2 linked regions of the Microbispora sp. ZYX-F-249 genome follow. The protein of the gene in region 2 interacts with the protein of the main gene of each other region in a pairwise test. Links are inferred from orthologs where the notes say so. Each region holds a gene or a part of one and is shown on either strand. Other genes may lie near its edges.

Region 1 (14,870 bases), on a different replicon or contig from region 2:
CGTCGCGGTAGAACGCCACGAGTTCGAGCAGCGCGAGGTCGAGGGAGTCGCGCTTGATGCGGGTGGCCCGGGACTTCTGCATGGTCTCGAGCTCCTTGAGGGCTCCCGCGCCGCCCCGCACGAGGCCCTTGTTGAGCCCCTTGCCCGAGGAGCCCTCACCGTAGACCTTGCGCAGCTCGGCGGTCTCGGTCTCGTTGAGCGCGGTCGTGGCCGCGTCTGCGTCCTCGGTGGAGGTCTTCACCAGCCGCTCGGCGGCGGTGATGCACTCCGCCACGCCGGTCAGCGACCGGGGGATCGACAGCACGTCGTCGCGGCGGCGCCGCACCTCCTCGTCCAGCGCGAGCCGCCGCGCCCGGCCGATGTCCCCCTGGGCCGCCCGAGCGGCGTCGAGCGCCACGTCGTGGGCGACTCCGTCCCGGGTCACCAGCACGTTCGCGACCGCCTCCGTGGAGGGCGTGCGCAGCGTCACGACCCGGCAGCGCGAGCGGATCGTGATGATCATGTCGTCCGGGGAGGGCGCGCACAGCAGCCACACGGTCCGCGGCGGCGGCTCCTCGATGGCCTTCAGCAACGCGTTCGCCGCCGCCTCCGTCACCCGGTCGGCGTCCTCGAACAGCACGATCCGCCACCGGCCGAGCGTGGGCGCCCCCGCCGCCTTGAGCACGAGTTCGCGGGTCTGCCGCACGCTGTACGACAGCCCCTCGGGCCGTACGAACGTGACGTCCGGGTGCGAGCCGACCTCGACCTGGTGGCAGGCGTCGCAGTGGCCGCACCCCTGCTGAGCGCAGAGCAGCGACGCCGCGAACGCCTTGGCGGCCGTGGACCGCCCCGATCCCGGCGGCCCGGTGAACAGCCAGGCGTGGGTCATGCCCGCGCCGCGGCCCCCGGCGACGACCTCCGCGGCGGCCGACGCGGCCCGCCCCAGGACGTCGATCGCCCGGTCCTGCCCGATCAGATCCCTGAAAACGGTCATGCGCGGCTATCCGAAGTCGCGGATGGCGGGCATCGTGCCGGTGGCCTCCTCGGCCTCCTGCGGCACCGGGTCGGGCAGGATCTCCCGCACCCGGTCCTGGATCAGGCGCGTCACCTCCCGCTGGTCGAGCGTGCCGTCCACCACGAGGTAGCGGTCCGGGGCGGCGGCCGCCAGCGCCCGGAACTCCCGCCGCACCCGCTCGTGGAACTCGAGCGGTTCGGCCTCGATGCGGTCGGCCGGCGAGGCCATCCGCCGCAGCCCGACCGCGGGCGGCACGTCGATGAGCACGGTGAGGTCGGGGACGAGCCCGCCCGTCGCCCATCTGTTGATCCTCGCGACGTCCTCCTGGTCGAGCGACCGCCCGGCGCCCTGGTAGGCCAGCGACGAGTCGACGTACCTGTCGCAGACCACCGTCGAGCCGCGCCGCAGCGCGGGCCTAATCACCTTCTCCACGTGCTCGGCCCGGTCCGCGGCGTACAGCATCGCCTCGGCCCGCGGAGACAGGCCCTGGTGGGCGGCGTCGAGCAGGATCGCCCGCAACCGCATGCCGACCTTGGTCGAGCCCGGCTCGCGGGTCTGCACGACGTCGAAGCCCTGGTCGCGCAGCCAGATCGCGAGCAGCCGCGACTGGGTGGTCTTGCCCGAGCCCTCGCCGCCCTCGAAGGCGATGAACAGCCCGCGCTCGGGGTGCGCCTCCTCCTCCTGGACGAACCGCCGCCCGCGCAGGGCGTTCAGCAGGTCGACCCCGATGGGGACCTCGGGACGGTCGTCCATGTGCCGCAGCGCGACCACCCCGACGGCGATCGCGAGCAGCGCGCCCAGGAGCAACACGAGGTTGGTGCCGTCGAAGCGGTAGCTGAGCCCGGCGATCCGGACGACGTGCGCGCCGAACAGCGCCGCGAGGGTGGAGGCCAGCGCCACGACCAGCAGCAGCACCACCCGGGCCAGCGACTGCAGGAAGGAGAACGTACGGCCGCGCAGCCCGTCCTCGACCTCCAGGCCGATCACCGTGTAGCCGATGATCCAGGCGATGCCTGCGCAGGCGCCCAGCACCACGGTCAGCACGACGACGACCACGAGGTTCTGGATGAGCGCGACGGCGGCCAGCGTCAGCCCCGCGAGCACGATCGACAGCCCGAACAGCCGCCGCCTGGACAGCCCCTTCAGCAGCCGCAGGCCGAAGAACATGCCGAACGCCATGCCGAGGAAGACGGCGCAGAACACCGCGCCGTACCCCGCGTCGCCGCCGCCCATGGCCTGCACGTAGGCCTTGGCCACACCGACGACCGCGCCTCCGGCGGCGAAGGCGCCGAGCATGCCGATGATCAGGCCGCGCACGATCCGGTTGCCGCCGGCGAACCGCCAGCCCTCGGTGATCTGCCGGAGCACCGACGGCGCGGTCACGTGCCTGACGTGGTTCTTCGGGATGGCCCGCAGCGTGAAGACCATCGCGGCGGAGGCCAGGTAGGCCAGCGCGTTGGCGTACAGCGCCACGCTGGTGGCCGCGACGGTGAACGACGGGACGGCCGCCGAGATCGTCGTCACCACGGCCGACACGATCGCGAACAGCGCCGCGGCCACGGGGGCCGTGCCGTACGTGACGAGAAGGTTGAGCTGGTTGGCCTCCTCGAGCCGCTCCTTGGGCACGAGGTTGGGCACGGTGGCGTCCTTGGCGGGCACCCAGAAGAGATTCACGCACTCGACCAGGAACGTCGCGACGATCACCCACTGGTAGGCGCCGACCAGCGGGATCGACAGCACCACCGCGAACCTCGCGAGGTCGGCGAGGACCATCGTCAGCCTGCGGTCGAACCGGTCGGCCACCGCGCCCGCGAGCGGGCCGAGCAGGATCGCGGGCAGCATCTTGGCGACGAAGACGCCGCCGATCGCGAGGCTCTGGGCCTGGAAGCCGGATCCGGCGGTGAGGTTACCGGCCAGGGCGGTCAGCGCGATGATGTTGAGCCAGTCACCGAGGCTGCACGTCGCCATCGCCGTCCAGAGCCGGCGGAACGGCGCGTTCGCCAGCACGTGCGGCTGCTTGCGTCGCGCGGCGGCGGCACGGCCAGGGATGCTCATGATGTCAGCGTATCCAGGTGCTCGCTGGGCTTGGGAGACGGACGAACGGGCCACCGGGGCCTGCTCGTCGCCTGAGGGTATTACGTCCGCCTCGTCCTCGCTGTCGAGATGGCGGCAATGTTCTGCCCGATTCCCCGTTCCGGGGGTGCGGTCAGGCCCGCAGCTCGACGAGGGTGATCTCGGGTGGCGCGCCGACCCGCACCGGCGGCCCCCAGAAGCCCGCGCCGCGCGTGACGTAGACCTGGGTGTCGCCGCCGCCCGTGCGCGGCACGCTCGCCAGCCCCGCCACCACGGGCTGCTGCAGCGTCACCAGCAGGTTGAACGGAGCCATCTGACCGCCGTGGGTGTGCCCGGACAGCTGAAGGTCGACGCCGTGGGCGGCGGCCTGCGTGACCTGGACGGGCTGGTGGGCCAGGAGCACGACGGGCCGGTTCGCGTCGCGGCCTCCGAGGGCCCGGTCGAAGTCCGGGCCGTCGCCCGACGGCACGCCGTTCAGGTCGTTGACCCCCGCGAGGTCGAGCACGGCTCCCGCGTGACGGATCTCGACCCGCTCGTTGCGCAGCGGCCGGACGCCCAGCGAGCGCAGCTCCTCGATCCATTCCAGAGGGCCTCCCGCGGTGTAGTACTCGTGGTTGCCGGTCACGAAATACGCGCCGTAACGGGATTCGAGGGACCTCAGAGGCGTGGCGAGACGGCCCAGCTCGGCGACCGTGCCGTCCACCAGGTCACCCACGATCGTCACGGCGTCGGCCTCCAGACCGTTGATCATCCGGACGATCCGCTCGGTGTGGCCCCGGCCGGTCAGCGGGCCGAGGTGGATGTCGCTGACGACCGCGATGCGCAGGCCGCTCATCCGGGGGTCGAGCCGGGACAGGCGGACCGGCACCCGCTCGATCACCGGGTCGCCGAGGGCGCGGGTCACGCCGTAGCCCACGGTCGCGAGCGCACCCGCGGCCACGACCGCGGAGGCCGTACGGGAGATGAACAGCCGCCGGTCGATCGCCGGCACGTCTGCCGCGGTCCCTTCCGGCTCCGGCCTGCCGGTCATGGGCGTGCCGGGCGCGGTGGAACCTCCCTGGGCTGCCGCACCGGCGAGGACCGCCTCGTCCACCGGCGCAGCCTCCCCCTCGGCCCCCTCGGCCAGGGCCGTCGTACGGCGGCGCCTGGACACGAGGAACGTCGCGACCGCCCGGGGCACCTCCATGACCAGCCCGAACACGAACAGGTAGAACATCATGGCCAGCCAGAGATAGCCGGGCCAGGCCACGACGCGCTCGACGTCCATACCGGCGGACCGGCTGCCGACGAAGGTCACCACCATCAGGGCCGCCAGGGCCACGAGCACCCACGTCAGCACCCGGCGCGAACGCGATCCCGGCGTCGTCGACGCCCTGACCAGCCGCCGCCACAGGTAGAAGTGCACGACGACCACGGCCGTCAGGATCATGCCCACGAACCCCACGAGATCTCCCCTCGACCGGCTGGCGATCAAGGGCCGGCCGACGACGATGCTACGAGCTCACACCGGAAGCCGCGTTTCCGGGTGCGACGGCGGGAATCAGCGCCCGCTGAAATTTTCACCGTCGAGTCGGCCTCATGCCGTACCACCACCGGTGATCTTTGCCCCCCGCGGAGAACGGGCGGACGATCGCGGCGGAAGCGTCCTGGAGACGATGCCTCCGGCAGATCTCCGGGGGCGGACGACACGAGGTGACACATGAGAAGTCCCCGGCATCTGGCCTGGATGGCCGCAGGAGGGGTGGCCGTCGCGGCGATCGCGCTCCACGGCACGCCCGCCGCAGCGCTGGACGCCACGCCCTCCCCCACCCCGCGGACCAGCGTGAGCCCGTCGCCGAACGGCGATCCGGCTGTGCCGGCCACGCCGCCGAACGTGCGGCTGTGCCCGCCGCCGGTGCCGGCGGGCACCACCGAGGGATACGTCGGCCTGTGCTGGAGCGCGTCCACCGACGACGTCGGCGTCACCGGCTACGAGGTCTACCGGCTCACGGCCGACGGCTTCGTCAAGGCGACGTCGACCACCGGCACCACCGTCGTGATGGGCGGCCTGGCGTACGGCCGGACCTACACGTTCTACATCGTGGCCAAGGACGCCGACGGCCACACCAGCCCGCCGACGGCGCTGATCAACGCGCAGGCGGTGACCGGCATGGTGGTCAGCCCGAGCCCGGTCACCGGAGACACCACCCCGCCCGGCAAACCCACCGGGCTGCACGACGGCTGCGTGGCCGACTTCCCCGGCACGGGGTTCTGCTGGTCGGCGTCGACCGACGACGTCGGCGTGACCGGTTACGTCGTCTTCCGGCTGACCGAGACCGGCTGGGTGCGGGCCGGCGCCACGTCCTCCCCCTACTTCATGGAGGGCAACCTGGTGACGGGCCAGAAGTACACCTACGTGGTGGTGGCCAGGGACGCGGCCGGCAACCTCAGCCTGCCGTCCGACCCGATCACCACTGTGGCCCAGCAGGGGTTCCCCACCTACAGCCCGTCGCCGAGACCCCCAGCGAGCCCCTCGGTGACTCCCGCTGCCTCCTGCGAGGTCGGCTACAGCCAGTCGGCGTGGAGCACGGGCCTCACGGCCGATGTGGTGATCAGGAACACGGGCGCCACGCCGATTTCGGGCTGGACGCTGCGGTTCGCCTTCCCGTCCGCGGGTGAGCGCATCGTCCAGGGCTGGTCGGCCGACTGGAGCCAGGCCCCGGGGAGCACGGTCACGGCCACCAGCCTGCCCTGGAACGCCACCCTCGCCCCCGGCGCGTCCACGCGCATCGGCTTCAACGCCTCCCACACCGGCGTCTCCGCCCCGCCGAGCGCTTTCACGCTCAACGGCACGACATGCACCACGGCCTGACCTGCGCACGCGCGGACAGCGCCCGGGCGGCGGCCGTCGGCCGCCGCCCGGGGCCGTCGATCACGACTTCGTGGCGGGCTTCTTCGCGGCGGTCGTCCTGGCGCGGGTCGTGCGCTTGGGAGCGGGCGCCCGCTCCCGCCGCTCGGCCAGCAGCTCCGCCGCCCGCTCCAGCGTGATGTCCTCGACCGTGTCGCCCTTGCGCAGGGACGCGTTGGTCTCGCCGTCGGTGACGTACGGGCCGAAGCGGCCCTCCTTCACCACGATCGGCTTCTTGGAGTTCGGGTCCTCGCCCAGCTCGCGCAGCGGCGGAGCGGCGGCGGCACGGCCGCGTCCGCGCGCCTTCGGCTGCGCGAACAGCTCCTTGGCCTGCTCGATCGTGACCGTGAGCAGGTCCTCCTCGGAGGCGAGCGAGCGCGAGTCGGTCCCCTTCTTGATGTAGGGCCCGAACCGGCCGTTCTGCGCGGTGACCTCCTCGCCGTCGATCTCGCCGACGACCCTGGGCAGCTGGAGCAGCTTGAGCGCCTGGTCCAGCGTGATCGTGTCCAGCGACATCGTCTTGAACAGCGAGCTGGTCCGTGGCTTGGGGACGTCCGCCTTCTTCGTCCGCTTCTTGCCCTCCGCGGGCGCGGGCTCCTCGGGCAGGACCTCGGTGACGTACGGGCCGAACCGGCCGTCCTTGGCCACGATCGTCCGGCCGGTCGCCGGGTCGACGCCCAGCTCGCGGTCGCCGCTCGGGCGCGAGAACAGCTCCTCGGCCTTCTCGGCGGTCAGCTCGTCGGGGGCCATGTCCTCGGGGATGTTCACCCGGGCGCCGTCGCGGTCGAGGTACGGCCCGTAACGGCCGACCCTGATCACGATGTCCGTCCCCTTGATCGGGAACGAGCTGATCTCCTTGGCGTCGATCTCCCCGAGGTCGGTGACCATCTCCTTCAGGCCCTCGTCGCCGTCCCCGCCGCCGAAATAGAACCTGCGCAGCTCGGGCACCCGCTCGGCGCGGTCGTTGGCGATGTCGTCGAGGACCTTCTCCATGTCGGCGGTGAAGTCGTAGTCGACCAGGTTGCCGAAGTGCTGTTCGAGCAGGTTGACCACGGCGAACGCGAGGAACGACGGCACCAGGGCGGTGCCCTTCTTGAACACGTAGCCCCGGTCGAGGATCGTTCCGATGATCGACGCGTACGTCGAAGGCCGCCCGATCTCGCGGTCCTCCAGCTCCTTGACCAGCGACGCCTCGGTGTAGCGCGCGGGCGGCTTGGTCGAGTGCCCCAGCGCGGTCAGCTCGGCCGCCGTGAGCCGGTCGCCCTCGGCCAGCGTGGGCAGGCGCTTCTCCGAGTCGTCCCGGTCGGTCGAGGGGTCGTCCGCGCCCTCGACGTACGCCTTGAGGAAGCCGTGGAAGGTGATCGTCCGGCCGGTGGCGCTGAACTCGACGTTCTCGCCGGCGCTGGACGTGCCGCCGACCTTGACCGACACCGACTCGCCGACGGCGTCCTTCATCTGGGAGGCGACCGTACGCTGCCAGATCAGCTCGTACAGCCGGAACATGTCCCCGGACAGTCCGGTCTCGCCCGGCGTGCGGAACTCCTCGCCGGAGGGCCGGATCGCCTCGTGCGCCTCCTGGGCGTTCTTCACCTTGCTGGTGTAGACGCGCGGCTTGTCCGGCACGTACGCCGAGCCGTACAGCTTGATCGCCTGGCCGCGGGCGGCGGCGACGGCGGTCTCCGACAGCGTGATGCTGTCGGTACGCATGTAGGTGATGTAGCCGTTCTCGTACAGCCGCTGGGCCACCTGCATCGTGTACTTGGCGGAGAAGCCCAGCTTGCGGCTCGCCTCCTGCTGCAGGGTGGTCGTCCGGAACGGCGCGTACGGCTTGCGCGTGTACGGCTTGCGCTCGACCGACCGCACCGCGTAGGACACACCCTCGAGGCGGCCGGCGAGGGCCCTCGCGGCGGCCTCGTCGAGGTGGAGGACGTCGGAGCCCTTCAGCCTGCCGGTGGAGGCGAAGTCGCGGCCCTGGGCCACGCGCCTGCCGTCCACACCGGTGAGGGTGGCGGAGAACGTCCGGGGGTCGTCGCCGGCGCGGCCGGTGTCGAACAGCGCCTGCAGGTCCCAGTAGTTGGCGGCGGTGAACGCCAGCCGCTCCCGCTCGCGCTCCACGACCAGCCGGGTCGCGACCGACTGGACACGGCCGGCGGAAAGCCGCGGCTTGACCTTCTTCCACAGGACCGGGCTGACCTCGTAGCCGTAGAGGCGGTCGAGGATGCGCCGGGTCTCCTGGGCGTCGACGAGGCGGAGGTTGAGGTCGCGAGGGTTGGAGACCGCGTCCCTGATCGCGTGCGGGGTGATCTCGTGGAACACCATGCGGTGCACCGGGATCTTGGGCTTGAGCACCTCGCGCAGGTGCCAGGCGATGGCCTCGCCCTCCCGGTCCTCGTCGGTGGCGAGGTAGAGCTCGTCGGCCTCCTTGAGAAGCTGCTTGAGCTTGGACACCTGCGATTTCTTGTCCGGGTTCACGACATAGAGCGGCTCGAACTCGTGGTCGACGTTCACCCCGAGGCGGGCCCAGGCCTCGCTCTTGTACTTCTCCGGGATGTCATCGGCCTTCTCCGGAAGATCACGGATGTGGCCGATGCTCGATTCGACGATGTAGCCGCGCCCGAGGTACCCGGCGATCGTCTTCGCCTTCGCGGGCGATTCCACGATCACCAGGCGGGTTCCGCCGGCGTTGCCGTTGTTGGCTGGCACGCTGCTTCCTACCTCGCTGTCCGCTGTCATTCCCCGTGCTGCCGGGCTTCGTGCTCCCGGCTCATGACACCCTCGTCGTCCGGGCCGGAGGCGATTACCCCCTTGGGGCGCCGAGGAGGCGCCGCTTTGAAGGTACCTGCCGCCGCACGTTCCTCCCCCTCGGGCTACCCGGTTATGTCCGGGAATGTAACCCGCCTGGCGCTGTTATCCACGGAGACGCAGAATAGAGCCCAACGAGTTCCCTAGCACGCCCCGGAGACCAATGGCTGTGCTCGACTACTCCTACCTGGACCTGTATCTCCCCCGGGACACCCCTCGTGAGGTGGCGAGGCAGATGCTCACCGAGCATGCCGAGCACGGAGACTGGGAACTGGAGCGGCTACGCCTTTATCCCGACGGCAGCAGACGCGTCCGGCTGCGTCGGAAGATCATACGGGCCGCCAGGACCATGTGAGCCGCCGGGACGCGGACGCGCACGGTCAAAAGGGCTTTGCCGTTCCCGGTCCGTCGGCGCGCGCATCGAACGTGCGCCGACCCGTCTTGTGAAGATTACTCGGCAAATGAGCTTTGCCCGTCCCGGGCCGCGCCCCCGGAACGGGCAAAGCGTTCGTGCCTCCATCCACTGGCGGTGGGAAGGCGTCCTGGTCGCCCGCGCCGGGAGCATCTGTCGAACACTCCCTGGCGCGGGCGAGTGATATCCCTCGCCTCCGTCAGCCGCGCGCCGCCGGGTCACATCCGTGCGGCCGTCGCCGCCGGAGGGGTTCCCACGCTGACACGCGCGGCCGTACGGCTACTTGCGGCCGAACCGGAAGCGGCGGGTGACGGCGAACAGGCTCGCCGAAGCGGCGAACATGGCGCCGAGGGCCAGAGCGAGGAACGAGGCCGGGTTCATCCCGGTCAGGCCGACGGGCTGCTCGGCGCTCATCAGCTTGAGGCTGCTCAGCTCGCCCAGCGGCAGCACGCCGGTGCTCTTGCTCAGGTCGCCGGTCGGGAGGCTGCGCGCCGTGTCGGCGACGGGCAGCGAGGCGGTCGCGTCCTCCAGCGTCTGCTGGGTGGGCAGCGTACGGGTCGCGTCGCCGAGCGCGCCGCCGGCCTTGGAGACGGCCGCCGGGGTGCTGCCGCCCTTGTTCCCCTTCTTCGCGGGGGCGCCGGGCAGGCTCGGCGTCTCCGGCAGGCCGAGCATGTTCGGCAGGTCGCCGATGACCGGAGCGGAGGGAGCGGCGGCGGCGCTCATCGGCTGCACCGTGTGCTTGCCGGACAGCACCGACGCGCCCGGCATGGCGGGCATGACCGCGCCACGGGCGGCCTTGTGCTGCGGGTAGCCGTGGTGCTTCCAGCCGCCGCCCACCTGGGCGCCGCCCAGGCACCCCGCGGCGGCGTCGCCGAGCACGGCGACCGAGTTGCCGCAGACGTTGATCGGCGCGGTGATCGGGGCGACGATCTGGTTGCCCGCGAGGATCCCGTGCTTGCCGGAGGTGATGTTGCCGCCCGCGCCGACCCCGCCGCCGAGAACCGAGGCGCCGCCCCGGCAGCCCGCCTGGGACCGGCCGATGACCGACACCGCGTTGCCGCAGACGTTGACGGGGGCAGTGATCGGGGCGACCACCTGGTTGCCGCCGAGGATCGAGCCACGACCGGACGTGACGTTGCCGCCGGCCCCCCGGCCGCCGTGCTTGTTCCAGCCGCCGACCACGGTCGCGCCGCCGCGGCAGCCCGCGAAGGCGTCGCCGACGATCGCGACGGCGTTGCCGCAGACGTTGATCGGCACGGTGATCGGCGCGACCACCTGGTTGCCGCCGCCGACGCTGTGCACCCCACTGGTGACGTTGCCGCCCGCACCGCCGCCGGACCAGCCGCCGTGCCCGCCGTGCCCGTGACCTCCGTGCCCGTGGCCGCCGTGACCGCCGTAGCCGCCCTTGCCGCCGTGACCGGGCTTGGAACCGCCCTGGCAGTTGCCCGAGCCGTTGCCGCAGACGTCGGCCGGCGTGACGATGGGCGTGACCACCTGGGTGCCGCTGCCCACCGAGAAGCGGCCGTCGTTGTCGTGTCCCGTCGAGCCGGGGCGGTGCGTGTGACCGCCCCCGTGGTGACCGCCGTACCCGCCGTGGCCACCGTGACCGCCGTGACCGTGACCCCCGTGGCCGCCGGAGCCGCCCACGGACGAGCCGCCGTGGCAGCCCGAGAACGCCTCGCCGATGACCGCGACGGAGTTGCCGCAGACGTTGATCGGCGCGGTGATCGGGACGACCACCTGGTTGCCGCCCAGGATCGAGCCACGGCCGCTGGTGCGGTTGCCGCCGGCGCGGACGCCGTCACGGCCGCCGCCGACGAAGGCACCGCCGCGGCATCCGGCGGTGGCGTCGCCGAACACGGCGATCGAGTTGCCGCACAGGTTGATCGGCGCCGTGACCGGCGCGACGACCTGGTTGCCGCCCCCGATGCTGTGCACGCCGCTGGTGCGGTTGCCGCCCGCGCTCGCGCGCTGTCCCGAGCCCTTGACCGCCGCGCCGCCGCGGCAGCTCGCGTCGGACCGCCCGATGACCGACACCGCGTTGCCGCAGGCGTTGACCGGGGCGTTGATCGGCGCGACCACCTGGTTGCCGCCGAGGATGCTGCCCGCTCCGGAGGTCTTGTTCTGCCCGGCGCCCACGCCCGCGCCCTGCACGGCCGCGCCGCCCAGGGAGGAGGCCCGGGACTCGCCGACGACCGCCACCGCGTTGCCGCTGATGTCGATCGGCAGGGTCACCGGGATGTCGACCTGGTTGCCGCCGAGCACGGAATGGCTGCCGTCGGTGTCGGCGAAAGCCGTACCGCTGCCAAGGGCCATGACGCCGGCGGCCAGAAACGCCGCGGAAGCCGAGCCCTTCGCCCACGTTCGCATGATGGATGCTCCTAGTGGTTCTTCTAGGGGGTTACCTGACAGCTCGCGACGCATGTCCAGGCTGTATGAGCACAGCGGAGCCGTGGACGGTCACGAGGATGGGAGATTCCGCGTCACCCGCGGGAGCCTGCCGCCCGGGCACCACGAGCGAGGGCAGGCGATGGCACCGGTCGCCGTACGACGGGGACCGGCACGAAGGCGGGATCAGTCAGGAGAGAAAGACGGGTCGTCCGCCGCTGTGCGGACCACCGGGGGAACAACCGCCGCCAGAGGGGCGGGCAGCTTGGTGAAGCGCGGTTCGAACACGTCCCGCGCGACATCCCCGAACAGGATGTTTCCACCGCTCGACTGCGGGACCAGGCCCTGGTCTGCGGGCGCGTGATCCGCGGTGGAGGGCGGCGGGAGCAGAGGCTTCGACTGGCTCGTGAGCCCGTCGACCGTGCGCCCCGCCATCGCCTCGGCGTTCACCGAGACGTCGTTTGCCGCCGTGGGGAAACCGTCGGTGCTCTCCCCATGGGACCCGGCCGCGCCCGGTGAGGACGTCAGCCCGAGGTCCGGACCTGTGAGACGGTCGGGGAGAACCGACCCGGCGACATCATGTGAGGGTGCGGCCCCGGCCACGGACGTCGCCGTGCCGAAGACGCCGAAGATCACGCCGAGCAGCCATCCGGCGGCGATCAGCCCGCCGATGACCAACAGGCGGCCCAGACGGGAACCGGCCGCGAACCGCGCCATCCGGCCCCGCTCGACGGAGCCGGGAGACGTGACGCGCACGCCGGGAGCGGCGGCGGGCCTGCCGGCCCCCCACTGCTCCTGCGACGTGCGCGTCACGCGACCTCCCCAAACCGCTGAGTCGAACAGCCCGCCGGGTCAACCCGGAGCGGATCCAACCCCCAACGGAGAGTTACTGTAGCGGCACGGCACGTGATCGCAAGAGCTTTCTCAGCAGTAATCGAGGAAACGGTCAAGGACCCTGACGCCAAAGCGGAGCGAATCGACCGGAACCCGCTCGTCGACGCCATGGAACATCCCGGAGAAGTCCAAGTCTTCGGGAAGCCGCAGCGGCGCGAAGCCGTAGCCGCTGATGCCGAGGCGGCTGAACGCCTTGAGGTCGGTGCCGCCGCTCAGCGTGTACGGAACGGCCCGCGAGCCCGGGTCCTCCTCGTGCAGCGCGTCCGCCATCGCCTTGACCAGCGGGCCCTTGAAGGGGGTCTCGACCGCCACGTCGTGATAGACGAACTCCCGGGTCACGTTCGGCCCGAGCAGCTCGTCCACGGTCTGGAAGAACTCGTCCTCGTAACCCGGCAGGAATCTGCCGTCCACGTGCGCGCTCGCGATCTGGGGGATGACGTTCGCCTTGTACCCGGCCTGCAGCATGGTCGGGTTGGTCGTGTTGCGGAGAGTCGCGCCGATCATCCGGGCCAGCGGCCCGAGGGTGGCCACCGCCGCCTCCGCGTCCTCCGCCTTGATCTCCGTGCCGAAGACCTCCTCGAAGAACGCCTGCACGGTGGGCGTGAGCCGCACCGGCCACTTGTGCCGGCCGATCCTGCCGACCGCCTCGGCGAGCTCGGTCACGGCGTTGTCGTCGTTGAGCATCGAGCCGTGCCCGGCCCTGCCCTTGGCGGTCAGGCGCATCCAGGCGATGCCCTTCTCCGCCGCCTCGATCAGGTACAGCCGGCCCTTCTCGGTGGTCACGCTGAAGCCGCCGACCTCGCCGACGGCCTCGGTGCAGCCCTCGAAGACGTCCGGGTGCCGCTCGGCCAGCCACTGGGCGCCGTAGTGCCCCCCGGCCTCCTCGTCCGCGGTGAAGACGAGCACGACGTCCCTGGGCGGCCTGCGCCCCTCGCTCAGCCGCTGCCGCATCACGGCGAGGATCATCGCGTCCATGTCCTTCATGTCGACCGCGCCGCGGCCCCAGACGCACCCGTCGGCGATCTCGCCGCTCAGCGGGTGATGGGTCCAGTCGGCGGCGTCGAACGGCACGACGTCCAGATGGCCGTGGAGGACCAGGGCGTCCCTGCTCGGGTCGGCGCCCTCCACCCGGGCGACCACGTTCGCCCGCCCGGGGTCCGATTCGAGGATGCGCGGCTCCAGGCCGACCTCCGACAGCTTCCCTGCCACGTACTCCGCGGCCTCACGTTCTCCCGGCCCCGCGTTGTCCCCCGCGTTGACCGAGTCGATGCGGATCAGGTCGCGGCACAGCTCGGCGACCTCGTCCTCCCCGTAGCGTGGGGTCATTGCGCCTCCTCCTGCCGGCGGATCCGTCCGAGGTCCGGCCCGCCCTTTCACGTCGTACGGCTCGCGCCTCCATCCTGCCGCCGTACGGGCGTGACGTTCACCCCCGGGCCGCCGCGAGCCGCGCGGGGCGGATTCCCGGTATGAAGCACGGCGGAGAGAGTGCTAACCTGTATCCGCCGACGCGGGATGACGATCCTGCGTGAGGCACCACGTCCGGGTGGCGGAATAGGCAGACGCGCTAGCTTGAGGTGCTAGTGCCCAGTGATGGGCATGGGGGTTCAAGTCCCCCCTCGGACACGAACCTTTTCACTATGTGAGGGCTGAGATTCACCTCGGCCCTCACTTTTGCTTTGCCTGGGTGGTAGGTCAGCCGTAGGCCGAGGCGCTGGTAGACCTCGCTCTTGCGGTCGGTCGGGACCTCGGTGATGGCTCTGGCCATGTCGCCGATCTCGGCGACAAGGGCAGTGATCTCCTCCCGGGACATGCGGGCGCTCCTCGTGGTCGTACGGAGTTCCGCCTCGGCCCTGACCCGCTCGGCCTTGGCCTCGGCGATCCACTTGCCGATCTCTTCCGGGTCGCCTCCAGCTTCGAGCGCGGCTCGGTAGCGGGCCATCTTGGTCTCGGCCTGAGCGATCTTCGCCTTGGCGATCTCGGCCTTCGCGTCGTGCCCGGTGTCCGCCTGGTCCACGTACATCTCGTCGATCGTCTGGGCGACACGATGCGGCGCGAACGCCTTGCACAGCCAGCGGTCGACGCGCCGGAGGATGGCGTCCTCACGCAGGTAGACGTTGCGCGGGTGGTCGAGCTTGTTGCCCAGGGCGTACTCCCGCGGGAACGTGCAGCGGTAGTAGGGAGCCTCGTTCACCCACTGGCTCTGCATCTTCCGCTCGCAGATGCCGCAGATCATGACGCCCTTGAAGGCATAGGGGTGGCGGGAGCGGTGCGGGGCGTGCTCGCATGAGCCGCGCCCCCGCCCGGCGAGCATGTCCTGCGCGTCTCGGAACGACACGTCATCCACAAGCTGTGGATGGACGACCCGTTCGGAGAAGATCCATTTTTCGGAGTCGTTCCACCGGAGCTTGGTGGTGTGGCCG
Region 2 (14,458 bases):
TCGACAAGCGCGGGCTGTCCGATCGGGTGTTCCTCGAGGGCCCGGCCGAGGACGTCGGCGCCGTCCTCGCGGACGCCTCGATGTTCGTGATGAGCTCCCGCCACGAGGGCATGCCGATGGTCATCCTGGAGGCCATGAGCAAGGGCCTGCCCGTCGTCAGCTACGACTGCCCGACCGGTCCCAAGGAGATGATCACCCACGGTCACGACGGCCTGCTGGTGAAGCCGGAGAAGATCCACGCGATGGCCGACGCCATCTGCACGGTCATCGAGGACGAGGACCTGCGCCGCCGGATGGGCGCCAACGCGCTGGAGACGGCGGCGCGCTACGACCTCGACGTCATCGGGGCGCGGTGGGAGGACCTGCTGTCCGGACTGGTGGCCCGGCGGCGCGGTCTGCCGCCCGGCGGCCCGCTCGCGGACGGGCCGGCCCGGGCCGGCGACCACGACGCCGGGGAACGGCCGGGTTCTCTCGACGCCGCCGCGCTGGACGTCGCCCGGGCCCGGAGCGGGCCGGCGGCGCCCCTCGGCCAGAACGCGTGAGTGGCACGAAGCGCCATCACCGTGGGTGGCCGGCGTCCGGGGGCCGACCGGCCCACTCATGCAGGCGGCGGGCGAGGGCGCGCACCTCCTCGCGTAGTTCCGGCGGCGCCACCACGGTGAACGGCACGCCGAGGCCGGCCAGCACCTGCGCCATTCCGTCCAGGCGTTCGGCGCGGCCGGTCATCCGGACGCCGCCGTCCACGGGGGCGAGCGCGGCCACCGTCGGCGGGATCCGCCGCCGCGCCTCCTCCATGGTCGTGGCCAGCACGACCTCGATCTCATACCGGTACGGAACGCCCGCCAGCGACTCCATCACGTGGGCGACCGGGTCGAACTCCCCCGGCGCGGGAAACTCCTCCTCCGTCGCCGCGACCTGGCCCATCCGGTCGAGCCGGAACGTCCGCACCTCGCCCCTGCGGTGGTCGTGGCCGGTCAGGTACCACCGGCCCGAGTGGAACACCAGCCCGTAGGGATCGACCGTCCGCTCGCTGCTTTCGCACCGGTACGACCGGTAGGTCAGCCGTACGCGGCGACGACGGCGGGCGGCATCGGCGAGCGTCAGCAGCGTCGCCCCGCTCGGCCTGGCGGCCGCGGCGGATCGGGCGGACCGGGAGGTCAGGCCGACCATGTCCTCGACCGCGCCGACCCTGCCGCGCAGGGCGTCGGGCAGCACGCGCCGGATCTTCGCGAGCGCGCTCTCGGCCGCCCCCTCGCCCACCGTCAGGCCCGCCCGGCGGCCCGCGAGCAGCCCGAGCACCACGGCGACGGCCTCGTCGCCGGTCAGCATGAGCGGCGGCAGCCGGTATCCCGGCATCAGCCGGTAGCCGCCGTACCGCCCCCGCTCGGCCTGCACGGGGATGCCGAGGTCCTCCAGCCTGCGCACGTAGCGGCGCACGCTGCGCACGTCCACCTCCAAGCGCTCGGCGAGCTCGGGACCGGTGAGCCCGGGCCGGGCCTGCAGCAACTCCAGGAAGGCGAGAACGCGATTGGTCGACATATCAGGACCGATTCTGCCCTGATTCGGCTCTAGCGTCGACGCATGACGACTTACGCACTGGTTCCCGGATTCTGGCTCGGCGCGTGGGCGTGGCGGGACGTGGCCGCCGCACTCCGCGAAACGGGTCACGAGGCATATCCCCTGACCCTCACCGGCCTGGCCGACCGCGCCCACCTCGCCTCCCCCGCCCTGGATCTGGACACCCACATCCGCGACATCACCGGCCTGATCGAGGCTGAGGACCTGCACGACGTCGTGCTCGTCGGGCACAGCGGCAGCGGCGCCGCGGTCACCGGAGCGGCCGCCCGCGCGGCCGGCCGCGTGAGCCGGGTCGTGTACGTCGAGAGCGGCCCGGTGCCGGACGGCATGGCCCAGATCGACCTCACGGGGCGGGAGTTCGTCGAGAAGCGCGTCGAGGACGGCTGGCGCTATCCCCTGCTCTCCTGGGACGAACTGGAGGAGTCGGGCGCGAGCCTCGACGGGCTGGGCGAGCGGGAGCGGGCGCTGATGGCCTCCCGGGCCACCGGCCAGCCGCTCGGCACGATCACCCAGCCCCTCGCTCTCGGCGCGGACGCCGCCGCGTTCGCCGCGCTGCCGAAGACGCTCGTGAGCTGCTCGTTCCCGCTCGCGCAGGTCAAGGAGCTGATCGCGGCCGGGCATCCGTTCTTCGCGTCCCTCGGCGGGCCGGAGTGGGAGCTGCGTGAGCTGCCGACCGGTCATTGGCCGATGCTGTCCCGTCCGGCGGACCTGGCGGCGGTTCTGGCACAGGTTTCATAACAAGCCAGCGCCTTTACGATGTAGATTTCCGGGTGGGACATTTGTCCCGCCCGGGGCCGTACCGATCGATCTACTCGGGCCGGCGGCGCCCGCCTACCGTCGTCCCCGTGACCACCAACACCCCCGACGCCGTGTCCCTGACCTCGGCGACCAAGCACTTCGGCCCCGTACGGGCCGTGGACGGGCTCACGCTCGCCGTCCCCCGCGGCCAGACCGTGGCACTGCTCGGCCCCAACGGCGCGGGCAAGTCGACCACCATCGCGCTGCTGCTCGGGCTGCTGCCACCCGACTCCGGGCGGGCCGCGCTGTTCGGGCTCGACCCCGAGCAGGCCGTACGGCGGGGCCTGGTCGGCGCGATGCCGCAGGAGGGCGGCCTCGTCCCGCGGGTGACGGTCCGCGAATTGCTGGCCTTCGTGGCCGGAACCTATGCCGCTCCCCTCCCCCTCGACCGGGTGCTCGCGCTCGCGCGGATCGGCGAGCTGCGCGACCGCCGGGTGGACCGGCTGTCGGGCGGGCAGGCGCAGCGCGTGCGGTTCGCGACGGCCGTGTGCGGCGATCCCGACCTGATCGTCCTCGACGAGCCCACCGCCGCGCTGGACGTGGAGGCCAGGCGCGAGTTCTGGGACGGCATGCGCGGGCTGGCCAGCCGCGGCAAGACGATCCTGTTCTCCACGCACTATCTGGACGAGGCCGACGAGCACGCCGACCGCGTCGTCGTGCTCGGCCACGGCCGCGTGATCGCCGACGGCACCAGCGCGGAGATCAAGCGGGCGGCGGCGCTGACCACGGTGAGCGTGACGGCCCACGGCGAGTCCGCCTGGCTCGCGGCCCTGCCGGGCGTGCGCCACATGGAGACCAGGGGCGGCCGGGTCCATCTGCGCAGCGCGGACTCCGACGCCACCGTCATGGCCCTCGCCCGCGCGGGCGCCGTCCGCGAGCTGGAGGTCGTGCCGGCGGACCTGGAGGACGCCTTCGTCGCCCTCACCGCGAAGGAGAACGCGTGATGTGGGGATACGTACGGCTCGAACTGCTCAGGACCATGCGCGACGGCGGCTACGTGATCTTCGGGATCGCCATGCCGGTCGTCATGTACCTCCTCTTCACCAACCTCGGCCTGGCCCCCGGCGACCGGCACGACGCCGCGATCTACACGATGGTCGGCATGGCGGCGTACGGCGCGCTCGGCGGCGCGTTCAACAACGGCAGCGGCATCGCCGAGGACCGCGCGGCGGGATGGCTGCGCCGGTTGCGGCTCACCCCGCTGACCCCCGCCCAGGTCGTGGCCGGGAAGGTCGTCACCGGGATCGCCGGCGTCGTGCCGAGCATCGCGGCCGTGCTGCTGGCCGGCGTGCTGGTCAACCACGTCACGCTCGCGCCGCAGCGGTGGCTGGCGATCGTCGTTCTCCTGTGGGCGGGGACCGTGCCGTTCTCCCTGCTCGGCCTCGGCAACGGCTACCGGCTGTCGGGCCAGTCGGCCGCGATGGCCAACATCGCGACCATGCTGACGCTGGCCGTCCTCGGCGGCCTGTGGGTGCCGGTCGCGAACTTCCCGTCCTGGCTGCGCGCGGTCGCCGAGTGGACCCCGTCGAACAGCTACGCCGGGTTGTCCTGGCGGGTCGCGTTCGGCGACGTGCCCACCGTCCGCCAGGTCGCGATCCTGTCGGCCTGGCTGCTCGTCTTCGGCGTCTACGCGGTGCACGGTTATCGGCGCGCCGGTCGCCGGGCCTGACCGCTATTGTGACGTTCCCGATGACGACAGAACGCGGCACCTGGCTCGACCCGCTGCGGGAGGGCGAGCGCGGCCCCGACGCCAGGGGCATGTACATGTGGGCCGCCGTGACGGCGGCGCCCGTGTGGGAAATCGCGCACGGCCGCTCCCAGCCGCTGTGGCTGGCCTGGCCGGCCGCGCTGGCCGCCGCCGGGCTCTACGTGGCCACCACGCGCTTCGCCTTCGCCGACCGGCGGCGCGCCCTGCCGGCGCTGGGACTGCTCGCGGCGGTGGTCCTCGCGTCGGCGGCCTGGTTCGGGAGCAACTGGCTCTATCTCGTCACCATGCTGGCCGTGGCCACCGGGACCACCATCGGCGGCAAGGTCCTGCCGGTCGTGCTGTTCGCCGAGTGCGCCGCCGCTCTGGCCGTCGCCGTACGGGCCGGCGCCGACCTGAGCGGCATGCTCGCGCTGGTCTGGGGGACGTTCACCGCGGGCATCATCCCGGCGATCATCATCCGGCTGTGGGCGGCCATCCACGAGCTCAAGGCCACCCGGGAGGAACTGGCCCGGGCCGCCGTGTCCGAGGAGCGGCTGCGCTTCTCCCGCGACCTGCACGACCTGCTCGGCCACACGCTCTCGGTGATGGTCGTCAAGGCCGAGGCCGTACGCCGGCTGGCGCGGGTGGACGCGGACGAGGCGGCCGGGCAGGCGGCCGACATCGAGCGGATCGGACGGCAGGCGCTGACCGAGGTGCGGGCCGCCGTCACCGGTTATCGCGGCAGAGGGCTCACCGCCGAGCTCGACTCCGCACGCGCCGCCCTCGCGGACGCCGGCGTCGAGGCGACCGTCCGCGTGGCCTCCGTACGCCCCGCTCCCGAGACCGACGCCCTGCTCGGCTGGGCCGTGCGCGAGGGCGTGACCAACGTCGTACGGCACAGCCGCGCGGCGGCCTGCGCGATCGGCCTGGGCGAGGACCGCGGGCACCTCGTGCTGGAGATCCGCGACGACGGCCCGCCCGCGAAGCCGTACGGCGAGGGCAACGGCCTGACCGGCCTGCGCGAGCGGGTGAAGGCCGTGGGCGGCGCGCTGGAGACGACGGCGCCGCCGGACGGGGGCTTCCTCCTCCGCGTGACGGTGCCGTACGCGGAGGAGGACGGCGAGTGATCCGGGTGCTGCTGGCCGAGGACCAGGGCATGATGCGCGGCGCGCTGGCCCTGCTCCTCGGCCTGGAGGAGGACATCGAGGTCGTCGCCCAGGTCGGCCACGGCGACGAGGTGGTGGACGCCGCGCTGCGGACCCGGCCCGACGTGGCCCTGCTCGACATCGAGATGCCGGGCCGCGGCGGCCTGGAGACCGCCGCCGACCTGCGCGAACACCTGCCCGGCTGCGCCGTGCTCATCCTCACGACGTTCGGGCGGCCCGGCTACCTGCGCCGCGCGATGGAGGCCGGGGCCCGGGGGTTCCTGGTCAAGGACGGGCCGGTCGAGGAGCTCGCCGACGCCGTCCGCCGGGTCCTGCGCGGCGAGCGGGTCATCGATCCCGCTCTCGCCGCGGCGGCGCTGAGCACCGGCCCGAGTCCGTTGACCGACAGGGAGCGCGACGTCCTGGCCGCGGCGGCCGACGGCTCGACGATCTCCGACATCGCCGCCCGCCTCCACCTGTCGGAGAGCACCGTCCGCAACTACCTGTCGTCGGCCATCGGCAAGACCGGCACCAGGAACCGCATCGAGGCCGCCCGGCTGGCGCGCCACAACGGCTGGCTGTAGGGATTCACTGCACGTCGAACTCGTTGCCCTCGGGGTCGGCCATGGTGACGTGGTGGGTCCCCGGCTCCTGCACGGTCCGCAGCACGGTCGCGCCGAGCCCCTTGAGCCGGTCCACCTCGGCGTCCCTGCGCTCGGGGCCCGCGTGCAGGTCGATGTGCAGGCGGTTCTTGCCCGCCTTCGGCTCGGGAACCGCCTGGAAGAGGATCCGGCGGCCGAGGCCGGTGCCGCTGTGCGGGTCGAACGGGTCGTCCGGGTGCCGCACGGCCCGCAGCGTCCGGAAGGCCGTACGGTCGGGGGTCACCTCCGCCTCCCCCAGCACGCCGGCGTCCAGGAGCCGGCCGACCAGCGCGCTGTTGTCCTCCACCTCGTAACCCAGGGCCTGTGCCCAGAACGCCGCCTGCGCGTGCGGGTCGACGCAGTCGATGACGAGCTTCCATTCGAGAGTCATGTAACCCTTTATAGTGGTTACATGAGCCTGACGCTACATCCGCGCGACGGAGCCTCCTTCCGGTTCGACCCGGGCGCCCTCTGCCTGGAGTTCCTCGTGAGCGGCGGCGTGGGGGTCTACGCCCACTACGAGACGCTGCACGAGCCGGACGACCTCGCCCGGTGGGCCGCCGCGTCCCGGCTCGGCCTGGAGCGGGTGGACGCGACGGCGAAGGACCTCCTCCGCGCCAAGGTCCTGCGCACCGCCCTGTGGGGCCTCGCCGGCGACCGCGCGCACGGACGCACGCCGAGGCAGGCGGACGTGGACGCGGTCAACGAGGCGGCGTCGGCGCCCCCGCTGACGCCCGTGATGACGGCCGGCGGGCTGAGGTCCTGGGCCGTCCCCGCGACCGGGGCCCAAGTGGTCGCGACCGTCGCGAGGGACGCCGTCGAGCTGTTCACCGGCCCGTACGCGCACCGGGTGCGGGAGTGCGCGGGAGACAACTGCGCCCTCGTCTTCGTCGACACCTCACGCCCGGGCAGCAGGCGCTGGTGCTCGATGGAGCGGTGCGGCAACCGCCACAAGGTCCGCGCGCACCGCTCGCGTGAGGGTTGACGCGGTGGTCCGCCCTACAGCCGGCGCAGCGCCTGCATCGCCTCCTCCTCGATGCGCGCAAGATCGTGGAGGATCACGCCGGCCTCCTCGAGGTGCCCCGCGTCGCCGGTCTCCCCCGCCTTCGCGATCAGGCTGGACACCCGCGCCCACAGAACGGCGGCCTCGGCGTACAGCCGGTGACCGGCGCGCAGGTCGTCGTCGTCGATCAGCCGGGTGCACTCGTCGAGGAAGTCCCGATAGAGGACGCGGAACAGGGCGCCGCCGGTGCCGCCCTGCTCCATGAGGAGGGCGGCCTGCGGCAGGTCCCGCCGCGGCTCGCCGGCGCGTCGCAGCCATCCGGGCACCTGCCTGCCGGCTTTGCCGATGCCGCGATAACCCAGATTCGCGATGGGAGCGGCGAGGAAGGCGTCGGCGCAGTCCCTGATTGCGGGGACGATTCGGTCCTGCCAGGACAGCGGGCGAGCGGGCAGGGTGATGGTGAAGGATCGGTGCCTGGCGGTCATCGGGCCGCGTTCGGCCCGTGCCATGGCCAAGGCCGCCCGGCTGGTGCGCACCGCCCCTCCCTGCTGATCGGTGTCCACCAGGTAGGCGTCGTGCTCGTCGTAGCCGTACATGGCGACGACATGACCGCCGAAGTGCACCTTGGAGCGGAAATAGTCCAGGTGGTAGCAGTCGAGCTGGAGGCCGACCGGCCGGCCCGCGTCGATGGGGGCGGCCACGTTCTCCCACGCCTTGCGGGGTGAGGTGGTCTCCTGCGTCGTCAACGTCAGTCCCAGCCGGGCGGCCAGGTTCCTGGTGAGCTCGAAGGGCTTGACGCGGCCTCCGATGAATGGGAACGGCATGCCCTTGCCGTCCCAGTAGACGAAGGACAGGCCCGAGCCCAGCCCGAACAGCATGGGCTCGGACAGGTCGAGTCCCTCATGCCGCAGCAGCACTCCCAGCGCCGTCGTCTCGCAGTGGTGCGTGCCGCGGGCCTCGACGCCCTCCACCATGGCCATGATCGCTCTCCTCGTGCCGACCGGAACCGCCGGGAGGAGCATGCGACCTCCCACAGGGGGAGAGTCCAGCCGGCCGCCGGTTCACCCGGCCAGGGCGCGGTTGACCGCGGCGAGCACGGCCCGGGCGAACGCCGTCCCGGCGCCGGCGTCCTCGCCCGCGCCCCACACGCAGGCGCCGGCGACCCGGCACCGGACATAGGCGACCGCGCCGCCCTCCACCGTGTGTCCGTCCCGTTCCAGCACCTCCACCGCGATCCCGGCCGCCGCCAGGGCGGCGGTGACGGCGTCCGCCGGCGCGGCGCCGCTCGCCTCGTACGCCGCGTCATTCCGGCGCAGGACGCAGCGGAATCCAGCGCCGTCCGCCGTCCACGACGCCAGAGTGACCGGCCCGCCCTCCACCGCGTACGCGGCGCGGAACAGCTCGAGCAGGTCCTTCGGCGTGGCCTCCCGCCCGCTGCGGTCCGTCGCGTCCTGGACGACGCGGGAGAAGTCGGCACGCAGCGCCTTGGGCAGGTCGAGCCCGTGGTGCGCCCGGAGGAGGTGGGCGACGCCCCCCTTGCCCGACTGGCTGTTGACCCGGATCACCGCCTCGTACGTCCGGCCGACGTCGGCCGGGTCGATCGGCAGGTAGGGCACGGCCCAGGGCGCCTCCCCCACCGGCACGCCCCGCTCGGCCGCCGCACGCTCGTGGTGGGCGAGCCCCTTGCTGATGGCGTCCTGATGGGTCCCGGAGAAGGCCGTGTAGACGAGGTCCCCGCCGTACGGATGGCGGACGTGGACCGGCAACCGGTTGCACTCCTCGACGGTCCGCCGGATCACGTCGATGTCGGAGAAGTCGACCATCGGGTCGACCCCCTGGGCGTACAGGTTGAGCGCGAGCGTGACGAGGTCGACGTTCCCGGTGCGCTCGCCGTTGCCGAACAGGCAGCCCTCGACGCGCTGCGCCCCGGCCAGTACGGCGAGCTCCGCGCAGGCCACCCCCGTGCCCCTGTCGTTGTGCGGATGGACCGAGAGGATGACGGCGTCGCGCCGTTCCAGGTGGCGGTGCATGTACTCGATCTGGTCGGCGTACAGGTTCGGCGTGGCGATCTCGACGGTGGCGGGCAGGTTGTGGATCACCGGCCGGTCGGGCGAGGCGTCCCACAACCGGGTGAGGCCGTTGCAGACCTCCAGGACGAAGTCGGGCTCGGTGCAGTTGAACACCTCGGGCGAGAACTCGAAACGCACCGCCGTCCCCGGCATCGCGTCGGCGAGCCGCCCGATGTGACCGGCGGCCTCCCGGATGAGCGCGTGCAGCCCGGCCCGGTCCTGCCCGAGCACGACGTCCCGCCAGACCGGCGCGGTCGCGGTGTACAGGTGCACCACCGCCCGCGGCATGCCCTGGATCGAGGCGAAGGTCTGCTCGATGAGGTCGCGGCGGGCCGCCGTGAACACCACGGGGGTCACGTCGTCCGGCACCACGCCGCTTTCGGCCAGGTGCCGGACGAAGCCGAAGTCGGTCCGGCTCGACGACGGGTAGCCGACCTCGATCTCCTTGAACCCCATCGCGACGAGGAGGTCGAACATGCGCCGCTTGCGTGGCGTGTCCATGGGCTCGGCCAGCGCCTGGTTGCCGTCGCGCAGGTCGACGGGCACCCACAGCGGGGGGCGCTCGATCCTGCGGCCCGGCCACTCGCGGTGGATCTCGGGGATCTCCACCCGCTCGTGGGCCGGCCGGTAGCGGTGGTGCGGCATCGCGCTGCCCCGCTGGGGATTCCAGGCGGGAGCACCGGCGGGCACCGGGCCGCGCGGGGTGCGGATCGTCGGGAAGGCAGTGGAGGTGGTGGTCACGGAGATGATCCTTCGGTCGGGAGGGCGACCGGCGGCACGGCACCCCGCGGCGGGGTGCCGGTCATCGGATCAGGCCCCGCCGCGGCGGCCGAGAAGAAGGAGGCCGAGCGGCGTCATGGGCGGTAGAGTAACCACACGACAACTCCTCAGACAACCTGAGAGGTGAAATGCGATGACCCTCGGCGCGCTCCGGCGCAGTCCCCTCGTCGACCAGGCCGTCGAGAGGCTGCGTGCGCATATCGAGGAGGGCCGCTGGCCGGTCGGCACCCGGCTGCCCGGCGAGACGACCCTGGCCAAGACCCTGGGCGTGGGCCGCTCCACCGTCCGCGAGGCCCTGCGCGCGCTGGCCGGAGCCGGGCTGGTCCAGGCGCGTCAGGGCGCCGGGGTCTTCGTCATCTCCGACAGGCCCGCCGAGGACTGGGCGGCCCGCCTGCGCCGGGCCGCCGTGGCCGACGTCTACGAGGTGCGCATGCTGGTCGAGGTGCAGGCCGCCCGGCTGGCGGCGCGGCGCCGTACGCCGGAGGACGTGGCGGCGCTGCACGCGGCGCTGGAGGCCAGGCGGGCCGCCGCGCGAGACGGCGACGCCGCCTTCGTCGACGCCGACATCGCCCTGCACGCGGCCGTCGTCGCCGCCGCGCACAACCCGGTGCTGACCGACCTGTTCGCCGAGTTCGTCCCCCGTCTGCGGGAGGGGCTGGTCGCCCTGGTCGACCTGCTCGGCCTGCGGGCCGGCGACCCGAACCCGGGAGACGACTCCCATGCGGCGTTCGTCGGCGCCGTCGAGCGCGGCGACGCCGACGGCGCGGGCCGCGTGCTGCAGGACGAGCTGGAGCAGACCCTCGACCGTCTCCGTCGCACCCGCTGACGGATCAGGGTTCGACGGCGTCGGCGAAGAACCGGGGATCAAAGGTGATCTTGGCGAGGGCCTTCTGCCCGTCGGCGTTGGGGTGGAAGTAGTCCCACGCGCTCACCTGCTTGAGGGTGAAGGGATAGGAGAAGACCGCTCCCCCGTCGTAGCGGCAGGCCGGGCCGTACCTCGCGCACGCCTGCCTGAGCTGCTCGTTGTAGTCCATCACCCGCCCGCGCACCCGGTCGCGCCTGGCCTCGTCCTTCTTGGCGGTGGACGTCGGGTTGGCCAGCATCGACTGGCAGATGCGGCCGATCCCCCAGAAGACGCGCGCCCACCCGTTGTCCTTGCCCACCCGCCACAGGCGCTTGACGTCCGGAACGCTCGCGACGAAGATCCGCGCGCCGGTGGGCCGCAGCACGTCGAAGGCCTCGTCGATGTTGCGCCGGAACGTTCCCACGGGCGTCATCTCCTTCTCGGAGCCCACGCAGGCGTCCTGCGCGCCGATGAGGACGGTGACGTAGCCCGCGCCGGCCTCGGCGGCCTGCCGCGCCTGCCCCCGCAGGTCGGCGCTGGTCGATCCCGGGACGGCGAAGTTCAGGTTGTGCCCCTTGATCCCGCTCCCCATGGCGAGCAGGCGCAGATAGTGGCTGTTCACCGACGGGAAGTCCCCCGCCGACCACGAGCGGGACGTGCAGGCGACGTACCAGCCGCAGGCGTTGAACCCCGCGCTGATCGAGTCTCCCAGCGCCGCCATCACGGCGGGCGTCGTACGGGCGTGGGCGCCGGTCGGCACGAGCAGGACGCTCGCGACCAGGACCGGCGTGATCTTCTTGATCATGGGCACCTCCGGGAGATCAAAGGTAGGGATCGCGTGGAGGTACGCTCTATCGCCACCAGGGAAGGCGAGCCTTCCATGACCGGATTCCTATTGCGGCTTGACACAGGGGCAGCGCGATCGCACGGGGGGCCTCTTGTCGAACATGTTCAGATCCTGCGTAGAGTGAGTCGGGTGAGTGTCGCTCTTATCCGGCCCCTCGTGGTTCGCACGGTCGCGGTGAGCGACCCTGACGATCTGCTGGCGCGTCTGCCCGACGCCGCGCCGTACGCCTGGATCAGGCACGGCGAGGGACTCGTCGGCTGGGGAGAGGCGGCGCGGGCCGCGGTGCCGCCGGGCCCCGGGCGGTTCGACTGGGCCCGCGGCTGGCTCTCCTCGCTGTTCGCCGGAGCGCGCATCGAGGACGAGGTCGGCGTGCCGGGCTCGGGACCGGTCGCCTTCGGCTCCTTCACCTTCGACGCCGACGCCGACGGGACCGTGCTGGTCGTCCCCCGCGTGGTGCTCGCCCGCCGGAACGGCCGCGCCTGGCTCACCACGATCGGCGACGACGCCTTCGACCTGGTCACCCCGCCTTCCGCGCCCGGCCGTATCCGGTACGGCGACGGCTCGCTGTCGGCGCCGCAATGGGAGCACCGGGTCGCCCGAGCCGTACGGCGGATCAGGGACGGCATGCTGGACAAGGTGGTGCTCGCCCGCGATCTGACAGCCGTCGCGGAGCGGGACATCGACCCCCGCGTGCTGCTGGAACGGCTGGCCGAGCGTTACCCCGAGTGCTACACGTTCTCGGTGGACGGGCTCGTCGGCGCGACGCCGGAACTGCTGGTGAGGCACACCGGCCAGGCGGTCGAGTCGCTGGTCCTCGCGGGCACGACGCCGCGCGGCGCCCACCCCGCCGACGACGCCGCCCGCGGCGCCGCCCTCTACGCCTCGCAGAAGGACCGCCACGAGCACGCCTGCGCGGTCGCCTCGGTCCGTGAGGCTCTCGCGCCCCTCTGCTCGGCGCTCGACGTGCCCGACCGCCCCGAGCTGCTGGTGCTGCCGAACGTCCAGCACCTGGCCAGCCGGGTCACCGGACGGCTGTCCGACGGCGCGTCGGTGCTCGACGTGGTGGCCGCCATGCACCCCACGGCCGCGGTCGGCGGGACGCCCACCGGCGCCGCGCTCCGGGTCATCCGCGAACTGGAGGGCATGGACCGGGCGGGCTACTCCGGGCCGGTCGGCTGGATCGACTCGCGCGGCGACGGCGAGTGGGGCATCGCGCTGCGCTGCGCGTACGTCTCCGGCAGGCGTGCCCGGCTGTTCGCCGGTTGCGGCATCATGGCCGGGTCGGACCCCGCCGCCGAGCTCGCCGAGGCGCAGGCCAAGCTCCGCGTGATGCAGTACGCCCTGGAGGGGTGACGGCCCCGCGTCGCCCGCTCAGCGGGCGAGGTGGACCGTGCCGCCGAGCGCGGTCTCGGCCCGCCCGGCGGTGACCGCCGCGATCCACTCCTCGAAGACGGGCAGCCGGTCCTCGGCCACCGCCACCTCGAAGGCGACCCGGGCGCCGTAGTCGACACCCCGCAGCACGTACGGCGAGGCGCGCAGGTCGCTTTCCAGCCTCCCGGCCTGGGCGTGGCCGACCGACACGGTCACGACCGTCGCGGGAACCATCTCGACCACCCCCGCCCGGTCGAGCGTCTCCCCCACCGCTCCGCCGTACGCGCGGGCCAGGCCGCCCGCACCCAAGAGCACCCCGCCGAAGTAGCGGGTGACGACGGCCGCCACGTCCGCGAAACCGCGCCGGGTGAGCATCTCCAGCATCGGCGTGCCGGCCGTGCCGCCCGGCTCCCCGTCGTCGTCCGCCCTGCGGACGCCCTGACCGATGACGTACGCCGAGCAGTTGTGGGTCGCGTCGGCGTAGAGCCGCCTGCGCTCGGCCACGAACTCCCGCGCGGCCTCCTCCGTGGCCGCCGGGGCGAGCGCGCAGATGAAGCGCGAACGGCGGATCTCGATCTCGTGCTCGACGATGTCCCTGATCGTCCGGTACGGCGCTGCCACGGGATCAGCTTATTCAGCCGCCCGCCTTTACGAAGTAAGGTAAGGCCTTTGGCCTGATGCACGAAGCTTGTCACCCTCTTTAGTCGGATCGGACGAATTGCCGCGCTCCTTCCCTGCCGTACCGTCAGCGGGGTGCCAGCCCACCTTCATCACACCGCCGTCGTCGCGGACACGCACAACGACCTGCTGATGGCCGTCGCCGAACGCCCGCCGGCCCGGTGGGCGGGCTTCTTCCGCGAACGGTGGCTGCCCCAGTTGCGGGACGGCGGCGTGGACCTGCAGGTGCTGCCGGTCTTCGTGGACGACCGCTACCGGCCGGAGGGCGCGCTGCGCCAGACCCTGCGGATGATCGAGTGCGCGCACACGCTGGCCGAGGGCAACGCGGACGCCGTACGGCTCTGCCTGGACGGCGCGCAGGTCGACCGGGCGCTCGACGACGGCGTGATCGCCTTGGTCCTGGCGATGGAGAGCATGCCCGGCCTGGACTCCTCCGTCGAACTGCTGCCCACCCTGCACCGGCTCGGCGTACGGGTCGCCTCGATCGCGCACTGGGGGCGCACGCCGCTGGCGGACGGCAGCGGTGAGGACGCCACCGGCGGCGGGCTCACCCACGCCGGGGTGACGGCCGTACGGGAGATGGAGCGGCTCGGCATGATCTTCGACGTCTCCCATCTGGGCGCACGCGGGGTCGAGCACGTCCTGGAGCTGGCCACCCGCCCGGTGATGGCGACCCACTCCTCCGCCCGGGCCCTGCGCGACCACCACCGCAACCTCACCGACGACCAGATCCGCGGCGTCGCCGCCACCGGCGGGGTCGTCTGCGTCAACTTCTTCCCCGTCTTCCTCGCCGAGGATCCGGCCGACCACACCGTGGACCGGCTGGTGGAGCACATCGTGCACGTCGCGGAGGTCGCCGGGATCGACCACGTGGGGCTGGGGCCCGACTTCGTCCGCGAGGTGCTGCACGACGTCACTCCCCCGTGTTGCGAGGACTTCGGCTTCGAGGGAATCGACCCCGGAGCCGCCCTGCCCGGGCTGGACGGGCCGCGCGGGCTGCCCCTGGTCACCGAGGCG

The links.
Region 1: the proteins of AAH991_RS36815 (region 2) and topA interact in binary tests that used the Escherichia coli proteins (3 or more experiments, as listed by UniProt). The link is inferred for Microbispora sp. ZYX-F-249 from one-to-one orthologs.

What each region holds. Positions count from the first base shown.
Region 1 is NZ_JBDJAW010000001.1:71,870-86,739, forward strand. Bases 5,779-9,026 are described here. They hold topA (type I DNA topoisomerase), read right to left. Parts: upstream 8,658-9,026; coding sequence 5,979-8,657; downstream 5,779-5,978. Other genes in these bases: AAH991_RS00355 (cellulose binding domain-containing protein), read left to right, coding at 5,779-5,918; AAH991_RS00365 (DUF5703 family protein), read left to right, coding at 8,920-9,026. In the rest of the region: AAH991_RS00340 (DNA polymerase III subunit delta'), read right to left, coding at 1-973; tmk (dTMP kinase), read right to left, coding at 980-3,049; AAH991_RS00350 (metallophosphoesterase), read right to left, coding at 3,201-4,511; more of AAH991_RS00355, read left to right, coding at 4,767-5,778; more of AAH991_RS00365, read left to right, coding at 9,027-9,111; AAH991_RS00370 (chaplin family protein), read right to left, coding at 9,448-11,538; AAH991_RS00375 (hypothetical protein), read right to left, coding at 11,743-12,369; AAH991_RS00380 (M20/M25/M40 family metallo-hydrolase), read right to left, coding at 12,481-13,776. UniProt on the Escherichia coli protein: Releases the supercoiling and torsional tension of DNA, which is introduced during the DNA replication and transcription, by transiently cleaving and rejoining one strand of the DNA duplex.
Region 2 is NZ_JBDJAW010000058.1:3,763-18,220, reverse strand. What follows is about bases 11,575-14,410. They hold AAH991_RS36815 (IMPACT family protein), read right to left. Parts: upstream 13,385-14,410; coding sequence 12,764-13,384; downstream 11,575-12,763. Other genes in these bases: AAH991_RS36810 (dipeptidase), read left to right, coding at 13,517-14,410; AAH991_RS36820 (isochorismate synthase), read left to right, coding at 11,575-12,745. In the rest of the region: AAH991_RS36885 (glycosyltransferase family 4 protein), read left to right, coding at 1-542; AAH991_RS36880 (helix-turn-helix transcriptional regulator), read right to left, coding at 559-1,539; AAH991_RS36875 (alpha/beta fold hydrolase), read left to right, coding at 1,582-2,316; AAH991_RS36870 (ABC transporter ATP-binding protein), read left to right, coding at 2,424-3,320; AAH991_RS36865 (ABC transporter permease), read left to right, coding at 3,320-4,045; AAH991_RS36860 (sensor histidine kinase), read left to right, coding at 4,066-5,190; AAH991_RS36855 (response regulator), read left to right, coding at 5,187-5,792; AAH991_RS36850 (VOC family protein), read right to left, coding at 5,797-6,240; AAH991_RS36845 (CGNR zinc finger domain-containing protein), read left to right, coding at 6,262-6,834; AAH991_RS36840 (BtrH N-terminal domain-containing protein), read right to left, coding at 6,849-7,832; AAH991_RS36835 (2-isopropylmalate synthase), read right to left, coding at 7,914-9,566; AAH991_RS36830 (FadR/GntR family transcriptional regulator), read left to right, coding at 9,835-10,527; AAH991_RS36825 (GDSL-type esterase/lipase family protein), read right to left, coding at 10,532-11,350; more of AAH991_RS36820, read left to right, coding at 11,522-11,574; more of AAH991_RS36810, read left to right, coding at 14,411-14,458.